2 regions of the Streptomyces sp. NPDC051217 genome follow, and region 2 is predicted to be linked to the other one. Evidence: riboswitches for the same ligand, from Rfam matches in the RefSeq annotation. Region 2 holds a riboswitch; the other holds the start of a gene.
The links. A riboswitch is a leader RNA that binds a small molecule or an ion and turns the genes downstream of it on or off. The one in region 2 is predicted to bind glycine.

Region 1 (5,810 bases), on a different contig from region 2:
GGGAAGACCGCCTCCTGACGGCTGTACGCGTGCTCCCACTCCCCGCCCAGCGCGGCGGCCGTGTGCGGGGCGTTGCGCAGCGGATTGTCGTCCGCCGGCCAGTGCCCCGACGCGACCTTCTCGATCTCGGCGCGGATCGCGATCATCGTCTCGCAGAACCGGTCGAGTTCGGCGAGGTCCTCGCTCTCGGTGGGCTCGATCATCAGCGTGCCGGCCACCGGGAACGACATCGTGGGCGCGTGGAACCCGTAGTCGATGAGCCGCTTGGCGATGTCGTCGACGCTGACGCCGGTCGACTTCGACAGCGGACGCAGATCCACGATGCACTCGTGTGCCACCAGCCCGTGCGGACCCGTGTACAGAACCGGGAAGTGCGGCTCAAGCCGCTTGGCGATGTAGTTCGCGGCCAGCACGGCGACCTGCGTGGCGCGCTTGAGGCCCTCACCACCCATCAGCCGGACGTAGGCCCAGGAGATCGGGAGTATCCCCGCGGAGCCCCAGGGGGCCGCCGAGATCGGTCCGACGCCCGTCTCGGGGCCGGCGGCGGGCTGGAGCGGGTGGTTGGGCAGGTACGGGGCGAGGTGGGCGCGTACGCCGACCGGGCCGACACCGGGGCCGCCGCCGCCGTGCGGGATGCAGAAGGTCTTGTGCAGGTTCAGGTGCGACACGTCCGAGCCGAACCGGCCCGGCTTCGCCAGCCCCACCAGCGCGTTGAGGTTCGCGCCGTCGACGTACACCTGACCGCCCGCGTCGTGCACGGCCGCGCAGATGTCGCTGATGTGCTCCTCGAACACACCGTGCGTGGACGGGTAGGTGACCATCAGGACGGCCAGTTCGTCGCCGTGCCGCTCGATCTTGGCGTGCAGGTCGTCGACGTCGACGTCACCGTCCTCGCGGGTCTTCACGACGACGACCCTCATACCGGCCATGACCGCGCTCGCGGCGTTCGTGCCGTGCGCGGAGGACGGGATGAGGCAGACGGTGCGGCCGGTGTCGCCGTTGGCGCGGTGGTACGCCCGTACGGCCAGCAGCCCGGCGAGTTCGCCCTGGGAACCGGCGTTGGGCTGGAGGGACACCGCGTCGTAGCCGGTGACCTCCGCCAGACGCTCCTCCAGCTCACGGATGAGCGTGAGATAGCCCTGCGCCTGGTCGGCCGGCGCGAAGGGGTGCAGCGCGGCGAACTCCGGCCAGGTCACCGGCTCCATCTCGGTGGTGGCGTTGAGCTTCATGGTGCAGGAGCCGAGGGGGATCATGCCGCGGTCCAGCGCGTAGTCACGGTCTGCGAGCCTGCGCAGGTAGCGCAGCATCGCGGTCTCGGAGCGGTACTGGTGGAAGACCGGGTGCGTGAGGTAGTCGTCCGTACGCAGCAGGGTCTCCGGCAGCGCGTCGCCGGAGGCGGCGTCCAGAGCCTCGATGTCGCCGGTGACGCCGAAGGCGGTCCATACGGAAGCGAGTTGGGCGCGCCCGGTCGTCTCGTCGCAGGCGAGCGAGACATGGTCGGCGTCGACGAGATGGAGGTTGACCCCGCCCTCGCGGGCGGCGGCCACGACCTCGGCGGCGCGGCCCGGCACCCGTACGGTCAGCGTGTCGAAGTACGCCTTGTGCACGATCTCGACGCCGCCCGCGCGCAGGCCCTCGGCGAGGACGGTCGCGTAGCGGTGGGTGCGTTCGGCGATGGCGCGCAGCCCGTCGGGGCCGTGGTAGACCGCGTACATCCCGGCCATCACGGCGAGCAGCACCTGCGCGGTGCAGATGTTGCTGGTGGCCTTCTCGCGCCGGATGTGCTGCTCGCGGGTCTGGAGCGCCAGCCGGTACGCCTTGTTCCCGTCGGCGTCCACGGAGACCCCGACGAGCCGTCCGGGCAGGTTGCGGGCGAACTTCTCGCGTACGGCCATGTATCCGGCGTGCGGTCCGCCGAAGCCCATGGGGACGCCGAACCGCTGGGTGGTGCCGACGGCGATGTCCGCGCCGAGCTCACCGGGTGAGGTGAGCAGTGTGAGCGCCAGCAGGTCGGCGGCGACGGTGACGACGGCGCCGAGTTCGTGCGCCCGCTCGATGACGGGCTTGATGTCCCGTACGGCTCCCGACGCGCCCGGGTACTGCACGAGTACACCGAAGACCCCGCGCTCGGCGGCCTCGGCGGGGATCCCGTCGGCCAGGTCGGCGACGAGGACGTCGACGCCGGCCGGTTCGGCCCGGGTGCGGATCACCGCGACGGTCTGCGGCAGGGCGTCGGCGTCGACCAGGAAGACGCCTTCCTTCACCTTGCCGACACGCCGGGCGAGCGCCATGGCCTCGGCGGCGGCCGTGCCCTCGTCCAGCAGGGAGGCACCCGACGTCGGCAGGCCGGTCAGATCGGCCACCACGGTCTGGAAGTTGAGCAGCGCCTCAAGACGGCCCTGGGAGATCTCGGGCTGGTACGGCGTGTACGCGGTGTACCAGGCCGGATTCTCCATCACGTTGCGGAGGATCACCGGCGGTGTGAACGTGCCGTAGTAGCCGAGGCCGATCATCGGCGCGAGGACCTGGTTGCGCTCCGCGAGGGACCGCAGCTCGGCGAGCACCTCGGCCTCGGTCCGCGCGGCGGGCAGCCGCAGGGCCTCGGCGCTCTTGATCACGTCGGGCACCGCGGCGGCGGTCAGTTCGTCGAGCGAGCCGTAGCCGACCTGCGCGAGCATCTTCGCCTGCGCGGCGGTGTCGGGGCCGACATGGCGCTGCTCGAACGGGATTCCTCGCTCCAGCTGCGAGAGCGGTGTGCGATGGGCTGTCATACGGGAGGCCTCCTGGTCTGGCGCGACCTGCGAGGGGCACCGATACACAGGTGCCCGGACGGCCTCCCCCTCTGTCACATCAACCTGAGAGTTTCACCGGTCCGCCGCGAAGCGGGCCGACTTTCACCGTCGGTGAGAGCGGATGCCGTCCGACACCTGCTCTGCTTTCCAGAGTGACCTCGTCCATGCGGTACGGGGGCCTGAGAGTTTCCGGGGAGGATTTGCTCCTTCGGCGCCTCCGGCAGTCTCACCGGACGGCTCTCCCGCATGGGGTCCACAGCCACCGACCAGCCTACCAGCGAGTTCCTGCCAGGGTCTTCGAGTGGCCGATAACCCAAATGTGTCCTTTCTTAGAGTGAGGGAGCATATGCGACCAGTTGGAGGGACCGTGCAGACCGACATCGATCCGCGCAGCCTGATCGGCCGCAAGGCGTACGACCGCGACGGGCACAAGATCGGCACCGTCGACGAGGTGTATCTGGACGATGCGACCGGTGTGCCGGAGTGGGCGGCGGTACGGACCGGTCTGTTCAGCCGGGACGCGTTCGTGCCCCTGGCCCCCAGCACCTACCGCGACGAGTCCCTGCACATCCCGTACGAGCGGGGCCTGATCAAGGACGCCCCGGACTTCGGGGTCGGCCGCCATCTCTCCCCCGACCAGGAGATCCAGCTCTACCACCACTACCAACTGGCCCTGCCGGAGCCCGCGGCCCCGGAACGCCCGGCCGACCGCGACTTCGGCCGCGTGGCGGGCCGCGACGACACCACCCGTCCCGGCGACCGGGACACGCCCTAAGGCGTGTCCGGTGGTGCCGCGACCAGGGGCAGTGGCTCCGAGAGCTCCAGGTCGGGATCGTCCGTACGGAACGTGCGCACCCGCCCCGGCACCGCCGATGTGGGCTCCTCGAACCGTACGGTGACCCGCCCCACCCCGCTTCCCTGCACCCACCCCGCGCCGAACTCGGCATGGCGCACGTCGTGCCCCGCCGGCCAGTGCCGCTCGGTGACGGCCTCCGCGGACGCGCCCGCGCCCGCGTCCGCGCCGGGCGCCGGCGACAGCGGCTCGGGCTCGTCCGCCGCCGCGGCGTCCGGTTCGTGCGCGGGACCCGCGGCACTCGCCGCCTCCGCCGCCGCCTGGGCGAACAGGTCCTCCTGCGTGTAGTCGGTCAGCCCCGTCACCCCGACCCCCAGCAGCCGCACCCCTCCGGTGGTGTCCAGGGACTCCAGCAGCCTCCCCGCGGCCTCACGCACCACCACAGGGTCGTCGGTGGGCCCGCGGAGCGTCTCGGAGCGGGTGAGCGTCGAGAAGTCGTACCGCCGCACCTTCAGGACGATCGTCCGGCCCGAGTGCCGGGACTCCCGCAGCCGCCGCACACACCGCTCCGCCAGCCGGTCCACCTCGGTCCTCACCCGCAGCCGGTCGTGAAGATCGACATCGAAGGTGTCCTCGACGGAGACGGACTTGGTCTCACGCTCGGCCACCACCGGCCGGTCGTCGTGCCCGGACGCCATCCGGTACAGCGACGTGCCGTGCGCCTTCCCCACCAGCCGTACGAGCTCGTCCTCCCCGGCCTCCGCCAGATCGGCGATGGTCATCATCCCCGCCCGGCGCAGATGCTCACCGGTGGCCGGCCCGACCCCGGGCAGCGTCCGTACGGTCATCGGCCCCAGCAGCTCACGCTCCGTGCCCGGCTCGATGAGCACCAGACCGTCGGGCTTGGCCTGCTCGGAGGCGATCTTCGCCAGCATCTTGGACCCGGCGAGCCCGACCGAGCCCGTCAGCCCGGTCACGTCCCGGATGTCCCGCCGCAGCCGCTCGCCCGTCGCGCGCGCCGACGCCGAGTCGGACGCCGAGCCACCCGCCTCCAGGTCGACGAACGCCTCGTCCAGGCTCAGCGGCTCCACCAGCGGTGACAGTCGGCCGAGCAGCTCCATGACCTGCTCGCTGACCGTGCGGTAGAGGGCGAAGCGCGGCACCAGATACGCGGCGTTCGGCGCGAGCCGTCTCGCCTGGGCCATCGGCATGGCCGAGTGGATCCCGAACCGCCTCGCCTCGTACGACGCCGTGGAGACGACCCCGCGCGGACCGAGACCCCCGACGACCACCGGCTTTCCGCGCAGGCTCGGCTTCGCGGCCTGCTCGGCCGCGGCGAAGAAGGCATCCATGTCCAGATGCAGGATGGTCGGTGCGGGTCTCACCCGACCGATGCTCCCCTACGCCACTGACAATCGCCCGGGACCGGGGAGCCCCTGCCTCAGACGGCCCGGTCGCGGCGCCGTCGGGCGAGTTCGTCGGCGGGATTGTGGCCGATCAGGGTCTCGCCGGTGTCGACGCGCTCGCCGTGCAGCTGCGACAGCGCCGCTTCGACGTCCCGCCAGACCACCCCGACGGCGATCCCGAAGATGCCCTGACCGCCTTGAAGGAGATCCACGACCTCGTCCGGCGACGCACACTCGTAGACCGTCGCACCGTCGCTCATCAGCGTCATGCGCTCCAGGTCCCGCGCCTGCCGCCCGCGTAGATGCTGGACGGCCGTCCGGATGTTCTGGAGGGCGACACCCGTGTCCAGGAAGCGCTTGACGATCTTCAGGAAGACGACGTCGCGCAGGCTGTAGAGCCGCTGAGTGCCCGATCCCCTGGCGGGGCGCACACTCGGCTCGACCAGCCCGGTGCGCGCCCAGTAGTCCAACTGGCGGTAGGTGATGCCCGCCGCCGCGCACGCGGTCGGTCCCCGGTAGCCGACCGTGTCGGTCGTGGGGTCGGACGTACTGCCGTGAAGCGGGTACGGGCCGTTCGCCGTACCGTCGCCGCTGCTGCTCACACCGACCTCCGTCCTTGACCCTGCCCCGTCGACGGTAGGCAGTGCCCCCGGGTGCGTCAACGATCGCCACGCTGGGCACGCCGAGTGATAATCACCCTGAGAGTGGTTTGCCATGGGCCGTCACCGGGAACGGCTGGCCGAATGCGCGGACGGAGTCCGGTATGACGGTCGTCGACCGTTCACCGCTCACTGGCTGTTGGTCCCGAAATCCTCCGGA
Region 2 (5,810 bases):
CTCGGTGACGTCGTCCTGGACCAGCCGCTCGGCGAGGATGCGCGCGCCGTCCAGCGTGAGCTGCTGGCGCTCCTTGAACTCCTCGGTCGCCGCGATCTTGAAGGAGACCGCCTTCGCCGCGATGACATGCTCCAGCGGGCCGCCCTGCTGACCCGGGAAGACCGCGGAGTTGATCTTCTTGGCCAGCTCCTGGGTGGAGAGGATCACGCCGCCACGAGGGCCGCCCAGGGTCTTGTGCGTGGTCGTGGTGACGACGTGCGCGTGCGGCACCGGGTTCGGGTGCAGCCCGGCCGCGACCAGACCGGCGAAGTGCGCCATGTCGACCATCAGGTACGCGTCGACCTCGTCGGCGATCCGGCGGAACGCGGCGAAGTCGAGCTGACGCGGGTACGCGGACCAGCCGGCCACGATGAGCTTGGGGCGCGACTCCTTCGCCAGGCGCTCGACCTCGGCCATGTCGACCTGGCCGCTCTCCTCGTCGACGTGGTAGGCGACCACGTTGTAGAGCTTGCCGGAGAAGTTGATCTTCATGCCGTGCGTCAGGTGACCGCCGTGGGCCAGGTTCAGGCCCATGATCGTGTCGCCGGGCTTCAGCAGCGCGAACATCGCCGCGGCGTTGGCCTGCGCGCCGGAGTGCGGCTGCACATTGGCGTGCTCGGCGCCGAAGAGCGCCTTCACCCGGTCGATCGCGATGTTCTCGATCACGTCGACGTACTCACAGCCGCCGTAGTAGCGGCGGCCCGGGTAACCCTCGGCGTACTTGTTGGTCAGGACGGAGCCCTGGGCCTCCATGACGGCGACCGGAGCGAAGTTCTCCGACGCGATCATTTCGAGCGTCGACTGCTGTCGGTGGAGTTCGGAGTCGACGGCGGCGGCGACGTCCGGGTCGAGCTCGTGGAGTGAGGAGTTGAGGAGCGACTTCGAAGACATCACAGTCCCTGGGGTCTCAGTTGCCGGAGAATTCGGTGTACTCGTCGGCGGAGAGCAGGTCCTTCGGCTCCTCCGCGACGCGTACCTTGAACAGCCAGCCGCCCTCGAAGGGCGCGGAGTTCACCAGCGAGGGGTCGTCCACGACGTCCTGGTTCGCCTCGGTGACCTCACCCGTCACGGGGGAGTACAGGTCGCTGACCGACTTGGTCGACTCCAGCTCGCCGCAGGTCTCGCCCGCGGTCACCGTGTCACCGACCGCGGGGAGCTGGGCGAACACGACGTCGCCGAGGGCGTTCGCCGCGAACTCCGTGATGCCGACCGTCGACACGCCGTCCTCGGCGGTCGACAGCCACTCGTGCTCCTTGCTGTAGCGCAGCTGCTGGGGGTTGCTCATGGCGTGAATTCTCCTGTACGCGGGGGAGTGGTGGTGAACACGTGTCTTGCCCAGTGAGATACCGGCCCGGCACCTCGCGGGTGCCGGGCGCTACTTCTGTCGCTTGTAGAAGGGCAGCGCGACGACCTCGTACGGCTCGATCGAGCCGCGGATGTCGACCCCGACACCCGCCGTGCCCGCCGCGGCGTGCGACGCGTCCACGTAGGCCATCGCGATCGGCCGGCCCAGCGTCGGCGACGGCGCGCCCGAGGTGACGTGGCCCACCACCTGTCCTTCGGCCACGACCGGATATCCGGCGCGCGGCACCCGGCGGCCCTCGGCGACGAGCCCCACCAGCTTGCGCGGCGGCGCGCTCTCGGCCCGCTCGGCGGCGGCCTCCAGCGCCGTACGGCCCACGAAGTAACCCTCCTTCTCGAACTTGACGACCCTGCCCAGGCCCGCGTCGAAGGGCGTGAGACCGGTGTTGAGCTCCTGCCCGTACAGCGGCATCCCGGCCTCCATGCGCAGGGTGTCGCGGCAGGAGAGCCCGGCCGGTACGAGTCCGGCGGACGCGCCCGCGGCCGTCAGCGCCTGCCACAGCCCTTCCGCGTGCCGGGGCTCCACGAACAGCTCGAAGCCGTCCTCACCCGTGTAGCCGGTGCGGGCGATCAGCGCGGGCACGCCCGCGACGGTGCCGGGCAGCCCGGCGTAGTACTTGAGCCCGTTCAGATCGGCGTCGGTGAGCGGGGCGAGGATGCCGGGCGACTCGGGGCCCTGGACGGCGAGGAGCGCGTACGCGTCGCGGTCGTCCCGCACCTCGACGTCGAAGTCCGCGGCGCGGCCCGTCAGCTCGTCGAGCACCACCTGCGCGTTGGAGGCGTTCGCGACGACCATGAATTCGGGTGACCCGTGGCTGTCGAGGCGGTACACGATCAGGTCGTCCAGGATGCCGCCGTCCTCCTGGCAGATCATGGTGTAGCGGGCGCGGCCCACGGCGACCGAGCCGATATTGCCGACCAGCGCGTAGTCCAGCGCCTCGGCCGCCTGTGGGCCGGTGACGGTGATCTCACCCATGTGGGAGAGGTCGAAGAGCCCGGCCTTCGTACGGACGGCGAGGTGCTCCTCGCGCTCGCTGGCGTACCGCAGCGGCATGTCCCAGCCCGCGAAGTCGGTCATCGTGGCGCCCAGCGCGCGGTGCACGGCGTCGAGCGCGGTGTGGCGCGGGCCGTCGGGACCAGCCGCCGCGTCGGGGGCGGGGGTGTGAGACGTATTGCTCATAGGTGTGGCTCCCAGGGGCATGACAGAGAGGACAATCCTCCCCATCTGTCATCGGAACCTGAGAGGTTCACCACGACGTGTACGTACACGTACGCATACGGAGGTCGTGACTTGCACCTTGGGTGGAAGCGCCTGACGGCGATTCGCTTTTCAGATCTGCCTCGTCCGCGCGGTACTGGGCCTGAGAGATTCAAGGGAGGGACTTGCTCCTTCGGCGCCTGGCACCCACGGTGACCAGGACTCTCCCGCGCGGATTCGAACGGCCGTTATGGAGTTGGCGCGCACATCATCGCACGCGCCGGTCTCCCCGGGGAGGGAGGGCGGCGAGGGCGTCCGTCCGGCCGATCGGACGGGCCGACAGGGCCGTGATCAGCAAAACGCTTGTGCCGTATTACCCATTCTTTACACTTCAAGGGCAGGGAACATCGACCAGGGCGATGGACCCCACAGGGGGAGGGCGATGACGTTGCAGCGGTCCCGTGCAGGCGCGTACGCGACGACCGCGGGGGTGCCCGCCCAGCCGGCAGCCGTCCCCCGCCGGACCTTGGCGGCGGTCCCGCCGGTCGTCCGGGACCTGCGCGAACGGAGCAGCCGGGGGCCCCGGCGCCTGACGTTCGGCGACGGCGACGTGGTCGTCGTCTCCGGGCTGCCGGGCAGCGGGAAGTCCACGCTGATCGGCCGTGCCGCGGCGGGCCGGGGGATCGACTCGCAGGACACCCGCGACCGCTGGGCACGCCGGCTGCCCGCGCGGCTGCCGTACGCGGTCTACCGGCCGCTGGTGCGCCTCGCGCACTACGCGGGGCTGCGGCGGGCGCTGCGCTCCGGCGCGAGCGTCGTGGTGCACGACTGCGGCACCCAGGCGTGGGTACGCCGCTGGCTGGCCCGCGAGGCGCGGCGGCGCGGCAGACGGCTCCATCTCGTCCTGCTGGACGTCACGCCGAAGACGGCCCGCGCCGGCCAGCGCGAACGCGGCCGCGGTGTGTCGGGCTACGCCTTCGCCCGCCACCGCCGCGCGGTGTCCCGCCTGGTCACGGGCGCGGAGTCGGGCCGCCTCCCGGCGGGCTGTGTCTCGGCGGTCCTGCTGGACCGTGACGCGGCGGGCGCGCTGGTGGGGATCGACTTCCGGGGGGCATGAGCGGGGCGCGCGCCGGTCGGATCCGGCCACCGGCGCCCGGCCGGCCGGGCCCGCGCAGGGCCACAACGGCAGCGACCCCGCAGGGTTAGGGTCTTCCGGGGTACGCGGGGGCGGGGAAGTCGTACGGGGCGATACGGGAGAGTCAGTGAACACAGCATGGCCGGGCAACGAGTTGGAAGAGGTGCTCGCCGCGTCGCTCGGGAACACGGCGGCGGGCGGGCGGCTGGTCGAGGTCCTCGGCCGCAGCCAACTCTGGGTGCCGCTCCCCAACGGCGGCGGACCGGACAGCCCCGGACTCGATCTGCCCACCCTGGAGATCGAGGGCGCGCCGTACGTCCCGGTCTTCAGCTCCGAGCAGCAGTTCCTCCAGTGCGTCGGGGCCCATATGCCCTTCACGGTCGCCCCGGCCCGTGAGTTCGCGCGCGGCCTGCCCCCGCAGCTCGGTATCGCCGTGAACCCCGGCGGCATGGTCGGCGCGCCGCTGCCGCCGCTCGCCGTCGCCGAGCTGTGCCGGGTGGGCCGTACGCCGCTGGACGGGCCCGCGAGCGGCGGCCGGGTGCGGCTCTTCGAGCCCGACTGGCAGGAGGACCCCGTCGACTTCCTGACGGCGGCCGCCGAGGAGTTCGAGGCGTCCGGCGTCGTCCTCACCGCGCGCCGGGGCCTCGCGAGCATCGAGGGCGAACCCCCGGTGCTCTTCATCGGCGTCCAGCTCTCCTCCTGGGAGGCCGCCGAACGCAACGCGCCCATGGACGCGCTCGGCAGGGCGCTCGGCCGGGTCCAGGTCGGCTGGCCGGTCAATCTCGTACTGCTGGACGCCACCCAGGATCCGGTAGGAACGTGGATGGTGGCGCGGGTGCGGCCCTTCTACCAGCGGACGGCCGTCCCGCCCGCGTAACACGCCGTGCGGCCCGTGCCCCGGATCCGGCCATGACCCGCCGGACTAAGCTGGTTTGATGGCCTGGCCGGCACGGGCCCGAAGCGGGGGAGGCCGGTCCAAATGGTGGATCGACGAGGGGCGGGACCAAGAGTGAGCGCGTCAGGCACCGCGGCGGCCGGGCAGGTCGAGCACATGATGCGCCAGGTGACGCCAGGACGCTACGACGCCTACGAGGCGCTGCTCCAGGCACTCGCGGACGGCTCGGCGGGTCAGGTGTGGATGCTGCTCTGGCACGGCCGTGCGGGCTCGCCCGACGCCCAGTACGGGAACATGGAGGTCGACGGCCTTGGCTACGCGCCCTGCGTCACCTCCGCCCAGGAGCTCTCCGTCAGTGGCTGGAACCGCGCGCACGAGGTCGTCACCGGCCGCGACATCGCCCGCGCCCTCTACCCCGAACGCTGGGGGATCTGGCTGAACCCGCACGCGCCCGGCGGCGGCGTCGGCATCCCCTGGCTCGACCTGCGCCGGATCGCCACCGGCCTCGACCGGATGCCCGCGGGCCCGCTGCGGCTCTCCGAACCGGCCGTCGAGATCCCGCAGTTCTACGCGCTGCTCACGCAGAACGCCCACCGCACCCCCGCCGTACGGTCGTTGCGCCGCGCATGGGTCCACCCGGCACTGGGTGCCCCATATCTCACGATCGGGCTGGATCTGTACGACACGAGTCCGGCGTCCGTCGACGCCGTGCGCGCGATGATGCAGCAGTCGATCGGTGCGGTCCCCGAGGGGCTGCCGGTCTCCACCGTCGCGATGTCCGACGAGTACGACCCGGTCACGATGTGGCTGCGGGCCAACTCCCGGCCGTTCTACGACCGGGAGGCCCACGGGGCGCCCCAGGCCGCGTCCGGCTACGGCTACCCGCCGGCCGCGCCACGCGCCTACTGACCAGCCGCCGACCGGCGGCAGATCCCCGCACCGCCCCGCCCCCGCCGGCCGCCGAGCCGGTAACGCCTGCGCCCCGCGCCGTACCGGCCGGTACGACAGGCGTACCGTACGGACTACGGACGTCGCGAGCCGTACCGAAACATAGCGAAAACGGTCGGCCGTTCCGCTGAGGCGATCACAACGTCCGGATAACGGTAGGTGTCTGACTCCATCACGTTTGAGCAAACATTCCCCTTGACCACTGGCGGGTGATCACTTCGGCCATGAAGACT

Region 1: linked by a shared signal. The riboswitch ahead of gcvP (aminomethyl-transferring glycine dehydrogenase) and the one ahead of gcvT (glycine cleavage system aminomethyltransferase GcvT) in region 2 are both predicted to bind glycine.

The regions. Positions count from the first base shown of each region.
Region 1 is NZ_JBITEV010000019.1:7,821-13,630, reverse strand. It holds gene gcvP (aminomethyl-transferring glycine dehydrogenase) at 1-2,771, opposite strand, end outside; glycine riboswitch at 2,950-3,047, opposite strand; gene ACIBBB_RS31500 (PRC-barrel domain-containing protein) at 3,160-3,567, shown strand; gene ACIBBB_RS31495 (DNA polymerase IV) at 3,564-4,970, opposite strand; gene ACIBBB_RS31490 (MerR family transcriptional regulator) at 5,027-5,593, opposite strand; gene ACIBBB_RS31485 (bifunctional nuclease family protein) at 5,780-5,810, opposite strand, start outside.
Region 2 is NZ_JBITEV010000009.1:87,679-93,488, forward strand. It holds gene glyA (serine hydroxymethyltransferase) at 1-930, opposite strand, end outside; gene gcvH (glycine cleavage system protein GcvH) at 947-1,324, opposite strand; gene gcvT (glycine cleavage system aminomethyltransferase GcvT) at 1,415-2,581, opposite strand; glycine riboswitch at 2,742-2,839, opposite strand; gene ACIBBB_RS21050 (AAA family ATPase) at 3,042-3,716, shown strand; gene ACIBBB_RS21055 (enhanced serine sensitivity protein SseB) at 3,862-4,611, shown strand; gene ACIBBB_RS21060 (enhanced serine sensitivity protein SseB C-terminal domain-containing protein) at 4,744-5,538, shown strand.